DNA from 4 places in the Pantoea sp. PvP021 genome. Region 1 is predicted to be linked to each of the others. Evidence: predicted binding sites of a transcription regulator. Region 1 holds the regulator's gene; each other region holds the start of a gene.
What was found. Region 1 encodes PurR, which represses purine synthesis genes. Its sites were predicted from a motif close to CANGCAAACGTTTGCNTG; they were not measured.
Positions count from the first base shown of each region.

Region 2: a site for PurR is predicted at 1,196-1,213, ahead of glyA (serine hydroxymethyltransferase). Genes of this name have one in related genera too.
Region 3: a site for PurR is predicted at 1,317-1,334, ahead of ACVKSX_RS01215 (NCS2 family permease). Genes of this name have one in related genera too.
Region 4: a site for PurR is predicted at 1,872-1,889, ahead of purL (phosphoribosylformylglycinamidine synthase). Genes of this name have one in related genera too.

Region 1 covers NZ_JBSRXX010000001.1:949,722-952,860, forward strand. The annotation lists gene ACVKSX_RS04360 (C40 family peptidase) at 1-246, shown strand, start outside; gene cydH (cytochrome bd-I oxidase subunit CydH) at 292-381, opposite strand; gene purR (HTH-type transcriptional repressor PurR) at 663-1,688, shown strand; gene punR (DNA-binding transcriptional activator PunR) at 1,685-2,590, opposite strand; gene punC (purine nucleoside transporter PunC) at 2,698-3,139, shown strand, end outside.
Region 2 covers NZ_JBSRXX010000011.1:85,365-88,503, forward strand. The annotation lists gene hmpA (NO-inducible flavohemoprotein) at 1-997, opposite strand, end outside; gene glyA (serine hydroxymethyltransferase) at 1,325-2,578, shown strand; partial or broken gene ACVKSX_RS21325 (3-phenylpropionate MFS transporter) at 2,707-3,139, shown strand, end outside.
Region 3 covers NZ_JBSRXX010000001.1:296,302-299,440, forward strand. The annotation lists gene ACVKSX_RS01205 (D-lyxose/D-mannose isomerase) at 1-419, shown strand, start outside; gene ACVKSX_RS01210 (response regulator) at 420-1,163, opposite strand; gene ACVKSX_RS01215 (NCS2 family permease) at 1,586-2,884, shown strand.
Region 4 covers NZ_JBSRXX010000011.1:74,300-77,438, forward strand. The annotation lists gene tadA (tRNA adenosine(34) deaminase TadA) at 1-245, shown strand, start outside; gene mltF (membrane-bound lytic murein transglycosylase MltF) at 242-1,708, opposite strand; gene purL (phosphoribosylformylglycinamidine synthase) at 1,976-3,139, shown strand, end outside.

The DNA.
Region 1 (3,139 bases):
GAGATGTACCACCTGCGTGATGCCGCGCCGATCAAGCGTGAGTCGCTGGAGAAAGGCGATCTGGTCTTCTTCCGTATCAATGGACGCGGTACTGCGGACCATGTCGGCGTTTACCTGGGTGATGGCAAGTTTATCCAGTCGCCACGCACCGGCAAAGATATTCAGATCAGCGCGTTAGGAGAAGATTACTGGCAGCGCCACTATATTGGTGCCCGTCGGGTGATGACGCCAAAAACCATACGCTGAGCAGCAGAACAACCAGAAGAGAGCCGGGATAATCCCGGCTTTTTTTTAGTGCAGAATAGCGGTAAAACTAAAGGCCACAATCATCAGCAGACAGCCCGCGGTGGTCATTAAAGCCAGTTTAAGATCGGTACTCATTGCTTGCTCCTTAGTCACACAATTAGTAGGGGTATCGCATTTTCCCACAGGGCCCGGTAAAAATCTCGTTTTATCCGTTCAGCCTTGTTAGAATCCCGCCTTTGTTGCGCAACGCGCGCAACCCTGATTCCGTTTGCGCACGTTTTCAGGCGCTTTTACGCCGCCAGCGGCCTGTTTCCTGGCCATGAAAGCTGCATCTTTGCGGAAAAAACCCTGAGCAGACGCAAACGTTTAACACTACGCTTATCATAGAGTTAGATAAGCACTGGAGTCCGATTTTCATGGCAACAATTAAAGATGTGGCGAAACGCGCTGGCGTCTCAACGACCACCGTTTCGCACGTCATCAATAAAACCCGCTTTGTGGCTGAAGAGACGCGCAACGCGGTCTGGCAGGCGATTAAAGAACTGCACTACTCGCCGAGCGCCGTGGCGCGCAGCCTGAAAGTGAATCACACCAAAACGCTGGGCCTGCTTGCCACCTCCAGCGAAGCGCCCTATTTCGCTGAAATTATCGAAGCGGTTGAAAATCACTGCTTTGACAAAGGCTATACGCTGATTCTGGGTAATGCGCATAACGATCTGCAAAAACAGCGCGCCTATCTCAGCATGATGGCGCAGAAACGCGTCGATGGGCTGCTGGTGATGTGCTCTGAATATCCGGACGATCTGCTGCAGATGCTGGAAGAGAACCGCAATATCCCGATGGTGGTGATGGACTGGGGTGAATCGCGCGCCGACTTCACCGACACGGTACTGGATAATGCTTTCCAGGGCGGCTATCTGGCGGGACGCTATCTGATTGAACGCGGACACCGGGATATTGGTGCTATCCCCGGTCAGATGGAGCGTAACACCGGTGGCGGACGTCATGCCGGTTTCCTGAAGGCGATGGAAGAAGCGGGTATTCAGCCACGCGCCGAGTGGATTGTGCAGGGTGACTTTGAGCCGGAGTCAGGCTATCAGGCGATGCAGCAGATCCTGTCGCAGAAGCAGCGTCCGACGGCGGTGTTCTGTGGCGGTGACATCATGGCGATGGGCGCGATTTGCGCCGCCGACGAGATGGGTTTGCGCGTCCCCCAGGATATTTCGGTGATCGGCTATGACAATGTGCGCAACGCCCGCTATTTTGCACCGGCCCTGACCACGGTGCATCAGCCTAAAGCCCAGCTGGGTGAGAAAGCGCTGGAAATGCTGCTGGACCGCATTACCAGTAAGCGCGAAGTGTCACAAACGATTGAGGTCCATCCCACGCTGATTGAGCGCCGTTCCGTGGCCGATGGCCCGTTCCGCGACTATCGCCGTTAATGCTCGCTTAACCACTCCTGATTAAGCGTTTGCGCATCACCCAGATAGCTGAGCAACCAGCCTGTCGCCGGTGATGCGCGATCCTCTGCCCAGCTGACGCAACATGGGCTGTCCGGAAACGCCACCGGCAGCGTCAGTTCAACCAGCTCGCCACTGTCGAGCAGCGGCCTGGCCAGGTGACCGGGCACCATCGCCACACACAATCCCGCCTGCACGCACTCCAGCCCGGTTTGCCACTCCGGCACCACCAGCCGGCGCTGGTTATCCAGCGTCCATGTCATACGACGCGGCAGTGCGCGAGAAGTATCTTCCAGCACCAGGGAGGGCCAGCTCCGCAGCGTGTCATCATCTATCTGGCTCGCCTGCGTCAGAGGATGGTCGGGCGCAACCACGCAGCGCCAGTTAAGTGTGCCCATATCCCGAAAAGCAAAACGTCCGCCCACCGGTATCGCCTGCGTGGCACCAATCGCCACTTCCACCCGGCCATCGGCCAGCGCATCCCAGACGCCGTTAAAGACTTCATAGCTGATAATCAGCTCCATATCGGGAAAGTGGCGATAGAAATCTTTGACCAGTTGTCGGGTGCGCTGAGGTTTAGCGATACGGTCAACGGCTATGCTTAGCTGGCCGCGCCAGCCGTTAGCCAGCTGCTGACACTGTCGCCGGGTGGCAAGCATTTTTTTGATGACGCTACGTCCTTCCCGGACAAAATGCTCACCCGCCGGGGTCAGAACCACTTCGCGATGCTGCCGTTCAAATAGCGGTACCGCCAGCCAGTTTTCCAGCTGACGCACCGTATAGCTGATGGCAGAGGGCACCCGATGTAACTCCTGCGCGGCGGCGCTGAAGCTCCCCCCGCGGGCGACAGCGTCAACCACTTCTAATGCATATTCTGACCACATAATCTGCCTTCAAAAATTTTAACAGCAATCGGCAAATATTACCGTTTCACAGCAGCAAACGCACCTTTTACACTCTGCCGCGTTTATCCTGCAAAAATGAGAATCAGATGTTGTCGAATAAAGGGTTTATGCCCTACCTTGCCCTGCTGAGCATGCTGGGCTTTTTAGCCACTGATATGTACCTGCCCGCCTTTGGTGCGATGCAGCAAACCTTTAACACTTCACCCGGTCTGATCAGCGCCAGTATGAGTCTCTTCCTGGGCGGCTTCGCCGTGGGTCAGCTCTTCTGGGGCCCCCTCTCCGATCGCATCGGTCGTAAACCGGTGCTGCTGTCCGGACTGGCCATGTTTGGCGCTGGCTGCGCAGGCATGCTGTGGGTGAATGATATCTATCTGATGCTGGCGCTGCGTTTTGTCCAGGCGATTGGCGTCTGTGCCGCTGCCGTAAGCTGGCAGGCGCTGGTGGTGGATCGCTATCCTGCAGCGCGCGCTAACAAAGTCTTTGCCACCATTATGCCGCTGGTTGCGCTCTCTCCGGCGCTGGCTCCGC
Region 2 (3,139 bases), on a different contig from region 1:
CGGCATCTTCAGCGGCGGGATCGCGATACCAGACCTGACTGACGAAATCGGTGAGCTGAGCGCCCGTTGCTATCACTTCCGGGCCAAATGCATGCTGTTTGCCGTTCTCTGCTGCGTGCAGCCAGCTGACCGGCGCGCGGTGCTGGCGGGCCGCCAGGGCATGCAGCATGGCCAGCATCGGCGTCTGACCCACGCCCGCGGATATCAGCGCCACCGGGGTTGCAGCATCGACCTCAAGGAAGAAGTCGCCATGCGGTGCGGCCAGCATCAGCTCATCACCCACTTTGCCATTCTGATGCAGCCAGCCGGAGACGGTGCCCTGCGCTTCACGTTTCACCGCAATCCGGTAATCTTTGCCATTACTGAGGTGAGTAAGCGAGTACTGGCGAATCTGGTGATGTTCGAAACTGGCGGGCTGCAGATGCACCGTCAGATACTGACCCGGTTTAAAGGCCGCTACCGGGCCGCCATCTGCCGGACTGAAGGTAAAGCTTTTAATCACCTCGCTCTGCTGCTCAACAGCACTGATGCGAAACGCACGAGTGCCGCGCCAGCCACCGGTTTGCTGCTCCGTCGCCTGATAAATCTCCTCTTCGCGATTAATGAACACATCTGCCAGTACGCCATAGGCCCGGCCCCAGGCTGCCAGCGCCTCTTCACCCGGATTCAGCAGCTCTTTAATGGTTGCCAGCAGATTTTCACCGACGATGGCGTATTGCGCAGGCTGAATATTCAGGCTGGTATGTTTCTGCGCAATCTTTTCCACTGCGGGCAGCAGCACGGCCAGGTTCTCCAGATTCGCGCCATAGGCGCAAATGGCGTTGAACAGCGCTTCACGCTGATCGCCATTGCGCTGGTTGTTCATATTGAAAACATTTTTGAGTTCCGGATGGTGCGACAGCATGCGGTCATAGAAGTGTGCGGTAAGCGCAGGACCACAGGCGGCGATGGCAGACAGGGTCGATTTAACCGTGGCGATAGTGTGTGCATCAAGCATAAAAACGGCCTCTCATTTAAAGGTGTATTTTAAATGCATCTTATAGCCGTCTCGCCTGTGGTGTAAATAACCCGATAAATTTCCCGGTTGTCAAAGTGGCAACTTTTTGGTGCATCCTGAGAAGCCGCCGTCACATCCTGAAGAAAAATCGTGGCGTCTGAACAGGGTGAAAAGGTGTAAAAAAGCCCTGCCAGTAGCCAGCCAATCGTTTGCGTAAAAAGAGGAGGTTCACCCTACCTTCACCTGTTAAAACGGTTTACACTGTGGGCCTTCGCCCCTGAAGGGGGGTAAATACCGTCAGAAAGTTAGCTGAGTCAGGAGATCCGGATGCTAAAGCGTGATATGAACATTGCCGATTACGATGCCGAGTTGTGGCAGGCGATGGAGCAGGAGACAGTGCGTCAGGAAGAGCACATTGAACTGATTGCTTCTGAAAACTACACCAGCCCGCGTGTTATGCAGGCACAAGGTTCTCAGCTCACCAATAAATACGCTGAAGGCTATCCGGGCAAACGCTACTACGGCGGCTGTGAGTACGTTGATATCGTTGAGCAGCTGGCGATCGATCGTGCAAAAGAACTGTTTGGTGCCGATTACGCTAACGTACAGCCACACTCAGGTTCACAGGCTAACTTTGCGGTTTACACCGCGCTGCTGCAGCCGGGCGATACTATTCTGGGGATGAACCTGGCGCACGGTGGACACCTGACTCACGGCTCACCGGTTAACCTGTCGGGCAAACTCTATAACGTCGTGGCTTACGGTATCGATGAGACCGGTAAAATTGACTACGACGAACTGGCTGAACTGGCGAAAACCCACAAGCCAAAAATGATCGTTGGCGGATTCTCAGCTTACTCCGGCGTTTGCGACTGGGCGAAAATGCGCGAAATCGCGGATAGCGTAGGTGCATGGCTGTTTGTGGACATGGCACACGTTGCCGGCCTGATTGCTGCAGACGTTTACCCGAGTCCGATCCCGCATGCGCACATCGTGACCTCTACCACTCACAAAACGCTGGCGGGTCCGCGCGGTGGTATCATTCTGGCGAAAAACGGCGACGAAGATTTCTATAAGAAACTGAACTCTGCTGTATTCCCTGGCGGTCAGGGCGGTCCTCTGATGCACGTTATCGCTGGTAAAGCGGTTGCGTTCAAAGAGGCGATGGAGCCGGAATTCAAAACCTACCAGCAGCAGGTGGCAAAAAACGCCAAAGCGATGGTTGAGGTGCTGATTGAGCGTGGCTATGACATCGTTTCTGGCGGCACCTATAACCATCTGTTCCTGATCGATCTGGTGAGCAAAAACCTGACCGGTAAAGAAGCGGATGCGGCGCTAGGCCGTGCCAACATCACGGTTAATAAAAACAGCGTGCCTAACGATCCGAAAAGCCCGTTTGTCACTTCCGGTATCCGTATCGGTACGCCAGCTGTTACCCGTCGTGGCTTCAACGAAGCGGACGTGCGTGAGCTGGCTGGCTGGATCGCGGATGTGCTGGATAACGTCAATGACGAAGCAACCATTGAGCGCACCAAAAAGAAAGTGCTGGAAATCTGCAGCCGTCTGCCGGTCTACGCTTAATCGTTAACCTGTTGTGAGACAGCATACAAAGGATGGCATCAGCCATCCTTTTTTATTGCCTGTCCTGCGGCGCTCTGCCAGAGTAGCGCCCACTCATGCTGCCAGGCAGCACTCTTGCTGGAGGGAATATGGCAATCGGCTCCGCCAGATGGCTCGGATTGGGCTACTTCACTTACTTCTTCTGTTACGGCATCTATCTGCCATTCTGGGGCGTGTGGCTGAAAGGCACCGGTCTTGATGCTGAAAAGATTGGCCTGCTGCTCGGCTGTGGCATGGTGGCACGCTTTGTCGGCAGTCTGCTTATCGCTTCTCAGGTCAAAAATCCTTCACGGTTGATTACGGCGCTGCGTCTGCTGGCGCTGATGACCTGCCTGTTCGCTGCCGGTTTCTGGGTGGGTGAGCAGTGGATGTGGCTGCTGACGGTCATGATCGGCTTTAACCTCTTTTTCTCGCCGCTGGTCCCGCTCAGCGATGCGCTGGCCGCCACCTGGACACAGCAGATAGGGCTGGCGTATGGGCCGGTCAGGCTGTGGGGTTCGCTGGCCTTTGTAATCAGCTCGG
Region 3 (3,139 bases), 650 kb from region 1:
TGCGGGAAGGGCAGCAGACGCCGATGCACTACCATCCGCGCAAGATGGAAGACATCATTAATCGCGGCGGCGGGAATCTGATTGTCGAACTGCATAACCGCAACGGTGACGGGCTGGCTGACTCGCTGGTGGCGGTTTCGCTGGATGGCCTGCGCCAGACCCATGCCGCCGGTTCACAGCTACGGCTCTCACCGGGTGAAAGCGTGACGCTGGAGGCGGGCATCTGGCACAGTTTCTGGGGTGAAAGTGGCTTCGGCGACGTGCTGGTGGGCGAGGTGTCGATGCCCAACGATGACGAAAACGACAATGTGTTTCTGACGCCGCTGGCTCGTTTCAACCCACTGGAGGAGGATGAAGCGCCGCGCTGGCTGCTGTGTAATGATTACGCGCACTGGTTATCCTGCGCGCGGCAGGCGTAATCAGGCAATCTGACTGGCACGCGTTGTCGAATCGGGTTTCACCACATCGGCCGAAAAGACATAACCCAGTCCGCGAATGGTGCGGATCAGGTCGGGCTGGTGCGGATTGATTTCGATTTTACGGCGCAACCGCATGATCAGCACGTCGATGGTGCGGTCAAACACGTCGAGACTTTCGCTGTGGGTCAGCTCCAGCAACTGATCGCGGGTCAGTACCTTGCGGGCGTGGCGTACCAGCGCGCGTAACAGGCTATATTCCCCCTGGGTCAGCGGCACCAGCTCGCGCTGCGGATTAAACAGCTGGCAGCGGCCATCATCCAGTTGCCAGCCGCCAAAACGCCAGCCCTCCTGTTCAGGGTCGGCCTGGGCAATGCGTCCGCTGCGACGCAGGGCCGCCCGGGTTCTCGCTACTACCACGCGTGGATTAAAGGGTTTGGCGATGTAGTCATCTGCGCCCATCTCAAGGCCCACCACCATCTCCGCTTCAGAACCCATACCGGTCAGCATAATCACCAGCACTTCGGGTCGCTGACGCTGAAGCTGCTGCAACACCAGTAGCCCGTTGGTATCGGGCAGCATCATATCCAGCATCACCAGCGAGATTTCCGGGTGTTCGCTGAGCATCGATAGCGCCTCGCGTCCCTGATGACAGCGGTAGACCGTTAACAGATGTTCACTTAACGCATCCTGCAAGACGTCGCAGACTGCAGGATCATCATCCACCACCAAAATTGCTGGCTTCATTGCGCGGCCTCAATGTTACGAAAGAGTTAATTCAGGAGTCTACACAGACCAGAAAAGCGTGCTGAGGCAGCGTGCTGAAACGTGACCAGCTTCGCCTGTGAGAGTGCGGAAGCGTGCGCTGGCGCAGAGTTTTTCGGGGCTGCCTGTTTGCCGCAGGAAAACGATTGCGCGGCATCGGTGCATTGCACCATAATCGCGCCTCGTTTTGGTTCGGAATTCTCTTAGGCGTACCCGGCTCTGCCAGGTAATCGATTGCGTCGGTAGATGGCATGACAATTGCTTTGGGCAGTGGGTAAGTCAGGGATTTCATGCGATTCTGGCAAGCAAGTATGCAGCGGCCGGCATCAATGTCCCGGAAACAGAATAATCAGCATGCAAACCCCTTTGGCAAGTGAGACTGATGTCTCCTGTATCGAGAGATGATGATGTTAGAAAAACTATTCAAACTCAAAGCGCATAACACGACGGTTCGTACTGAGATTATCGCCGGGATCACCACCTTCCTGGCGATGGCTTATATTCTGTTTGTGAACCCAAGCATTCTGGGCGCGACCGGCATGGACAAGGGCGCGGTATTTGTCGCCACCTGTCTGGCTGCGGCGATTGGCTGCGTGCTGATGGGGCTGATCGCCAACTATCCGATTGCGCTGGCTCCGGGTATGGGACTGAACGCCTTTTTCACCTACACCGTTGTGCTGCACATGGGCTATACGTGGCAGATTGCGCTGGGCGCGGTGTTTCTCTCGGCGGTGATTTTCTTCGCGATGTCGCTATTTAAGATTCGTGAATGGATTATTGCCAGTATTCCGCTGCCGCTGCGCGCCGGGATTGGTGCCGGTATCGGGCTTTTTCTGGCGCTGATTGCGCTGGAAGGGGCGGGCATTGTGGTCGATAACCCGGCGACGCTGGTGGGCATTGGCGATCTGACTAAACCGGGTCCGCTGCTGGCGATGCTCGGCTTTGTGGTTATCGTAGTACTGGAAGCGCGTCGGGTGACGGGCGCAGTGCTGATCGGTATTCTGCTGGTGACCTTTATCTCCATGGGTATTGGTCTGTCGCCTTTTGCCGGGGTCTTCTCTGCACCGCCATCGATTGCACCGACCTTTATGCAGCTGGATATTGCCGGCGCGTTTAACGTCGGCCTGATCAGCGTGATTTTTGCCTTCCTGTTTGTTGATGTGTTTGATAACACGGGCACGCTGCTGGGTGTGACCAAACGCGCCGGTCTGGCGGATGAGCAGGGTAACGTGCCGAAGATGGGCCGTGCGCTGATTGCTGACAGTGCGGCTGCGCTGTTTGGTTCACTGCTCGGCACCTCGACCACTACCAGTTATGTGGAATCGGCGGCGGGCGTGAGTGCCGGTGGCCGTACCGGCCTGACCGCGATTGTGGTCGCCGTGCTGTTCCTGCTGGCCCTGTTTTTCTCGCCGCTGGCCTCCAGTGTTCCGGTTTATGCCACCGCGCCTGCGTTGCTGTTTGTAGCGGTGCTGATGGCATCGGGCCTGGCAGAGATTGACTGGAAAGATATCACCACCGCCGCGCCGGTCACCGTCACCGCGCTGACCATGCCGCTGACCTATTCGATCGCCAACGGCATCGCGTTTGGTTTTATTACCTGGACGCTGGTGAAGCTGTTGAGCGGACGCGCGAAAGAGGTGAATGCGGCGCTGGTGATCCTGTCGATTCTGTTTGTGATTAAGCTGGGATGGTTGAGTGCTTAGTTGTTGCCTGGCGGCAGGGAAGGTCGCTTAGCAGCGGGCGGATTTCGCTGTGCAGCGGGCTGGCTATGAGCGGGTTTCGCCTGGCTGCGGGCTGGCACACTGAGTAAGTTTCGCTTAGCAGCGGGCTGGCTATGGGCAGGTTACGCCCGCCTGGGCGATGGAGCGTTTTAGATCACTTAGCCGCGCGTTAACACTGAGCGGGTTTCGCCCGCCAGGCGATGGGGAGTTTCAGATTGCCCGTGCAGGCGGACGCGT
Region 4 (3,139 bases), on a different contig from region 1:
CGTGCGTGATGTGCGCCGGCGCCATGGTTCACAGCCGCATCAGCCGGCTGGTCTTCGGGGCGCACGATATCAAAAGTGGAGCGGCAGGATCGCTGCTCGATGTGCTGGGGCACCCCGGCATGAATCATCAGGTTGAATTACAGAGCGGCGTGCTGGCTGAAGAGTGTGCCGCAATGCTGAGCGACTTCTTCCGTATGCGTCGCGAGCAGAAAAAAGCGCTGCGTCAGGCGCAACGCCAGAATTAATTCATGGCGATCTTCGGTTCGACCGCCGGATAGCCTTTGGCCAGTTCGGCCTGTGCTTGTTGTGCTTCAGCCTGCTGCGCCAGGCGTTTTTCCTGCTCCTGCAGATAACCCACCAGGCTTAACTGATATTTGCGGATGTTCTCCACATAGTTATAGGCTTCATGCCCACGGGCATAGCCATAAGCCGTCTGGGTGTAGTAACGCTTCTGACTCAGCATGGGCAGACGCAGCTTCACATCCGCCCAGCTATCCGGATTACCTCCCTGGCGGGCAGTGAGTTTACGGACATCCAGCATATGGGCATAGCCCATGTTATAGGCCGCCAGCGCAAACCAGATGCGCTCATCTTCCGGGATGGTCTGCGGCACCTTCGCCATCATATCCTGCAGATACTGACTGCCGCCGCGAATGCTCTGTTCGGGATCGGTCCGGTCGCCCACATCCAGGCTCTCAGCGGTGTTACGGGTCAGCATCATCATGCCGCGCACGCCGGTAGGGGAGGTGGCCTGCGGGTTCCAGTGCGACTCCTGATAGGAGATCGCCGCCAGCAGTCGCCAGTCAATGCTGGTGGCGTACTTCTCAAACAGCGGTTTGATGTCAGGCAGTGTGTTGTCGATGGCGCGCAGGAAAGTGCGTGTATCGACATAATCAAAGGTGCCGACGTGGCCGAGATATTTCTCCTCCAGCCGCGCCATCGCCCCTTCTTCACCCATACCGTTAAAGAAGTCGAGCATCGCGGCATTCAGGCTGTCGTCATCGCTGTGCCGCACATACCAGGTGACCGGCTCTTCATCAGTGACGTCAAACGCCACCGCCAGCTGCGGATAGATGCGCTGCAACAGAGCGATGGTCACGGAGTCGCCAATCGTATAGTCGAGCTTGCCGTCTGCCACCGCTTCCAGCAGGGCTTTAGGACTTTGATCGGTGGAGATCGCCCAGTCCAGATCGGGGTACTGATTTGACCGCGCGCTCTTCAGCGTTGACAGATACGCCGATCCAGACGCAACAGTCAGCCGCCCCTTTAAGTCACCGAGGTTTTTAGGGCGTGGCTTATCCACGCGATAGACCAGCTGCTGCGAAACGTTGTAGTAGCCTGGCCCGGTCTGATAGCGGGTCAGGCGTTCGCTGTTGTAGTTCAGACCCGCGGCCAGCAAATCGGCTTTGCCATCATCTAAATCGTCAAACAGATCGCTCAGGTTGGGACGTACTGTCACCTTGAGTTTGACGCCCAGATAATCGGCGAAGCGTTTTGCCAGCTCATAATCCATACCGGCCGGAGATTGGTTCACTGTGTAGTAAGTCAACGGGGAATTGATGGTACTGACGCGCAGTACTCCCCGTGATTTAATCTGTGAAATCTGGTCCTGCCCACCCCCATACCAGGGAATGGATGGCCATAGCGCTAACGCTAACAGCACGGCAACCAGACCGATAAACAGATAATTAAATTTTAGGCGTTTCAAATAGTTATCTCTCGCTGGCTCTAAGGCCTCTGTCTTTTAAAGGCAGTATTTGTCTTCTTTGAACTCCCAGAGCGAGGGGCATTTTGCGCAACAAAATCACGCTGAGCAACTTTTATAGCAGCTTTTGCGCAAAATTCAGGCAAATCCGGGTCGCCAAAAATTGTGCGCAAACGGTTTCGTCGCGAGGTCGCTTTCTCTATAATACGCCCCGTTTTCCCTGTTGCGCCCAATGAAGCGTCGCCCGGCGCCCTGACGAGAGATTTATTAATGGAAATTCTGCGTGGTTCGCCCGCCCTGTCGGCATTTCGTGTAAACAAACTGCTGACCCGCTTTCAGGACGCTCATCTGCCGGTGAGTGATATTTACGCTGAGTACATCCATTTTGCTGATGTCAGCACGCCCTTAAGCGCTGACGAACAGAGCCGTCTGCAGCGCCTGCTGAAATATGGTCCCTCTCTCGCTGAACATGCCCCACAGGGGCGTCTGCTGCTGGTGACGCCTCGTCCCGGCACCATTTCGCCCTGGTCATCCAAAGCCACTGACATTGCCCACAACTGCGGCCTGCCGCAGGTCCGTCGCCTGGAGCGCGGCCTGGCCTTTTATGTACAGGCCCCACAACTGACGGAAGCGCAGTGGCAAACGCTGGGCACACTGCTGCACGATCGGATGATGGAAACGGTCTTCGGCGATCTGGCGCAGGCTGAACAGCTGTTCGCGCATCACACGCCACAGCCGGTGAAAAGTGTCGATCTGCTGGGTGAGGGCCGTCAGGCGCTGGTTCAGGCGAATATCTCACTGGGTCTGGCGCTGGCCGACGATGAAATCGACTATCTGGTGGCGGCGTTTACCGCACTGGGCCGCAATCCCAACGACATTGAACTCTACATGTTTGCGCAGGCGAACTCTGAGCACTGTCGTCACAAGATCTTCAACGCCGACTGGATTATCGACGGCGAGAAACAGCCAAAGTCGCTGTTTAAGATGATCAAAAACACCATGGAGCAGACGCCGGACTACGTTCTCTCTGCTTACAAAGATAACGCCGCCGTGATGGAAGGCTCAGAGGTTGGCCGCTTCTTTGCTGACGCCGGAGAGAGCGAATACCGCTGGCATCAGGAAGCCGCACACATCCTGATGAAGGTGGAAACTCATAACCACCCAACGGCCATCTCGCCCTGGCCTGGTGCTGCGACCGGTTCCGGTGGTGAAATCCGTGATGAAGGCGCAACCGGAAGGGGTTCGAAGCCAAAAGCGGGCCTCGTAGGTTTTTCCGTATCGAACCTGCGTATCCCAGGCTTTGAACAGCCGTGGGAAGAGGACTTCGGCAAACCGGCCCGCATCGTCAGCGCGCTGGAAATCATGACCGATGGCCCGCTGGGCGGCGCTGCATTTAACAATGAATTTGGTCGTCCGGCTCTGAATGGTTACTTC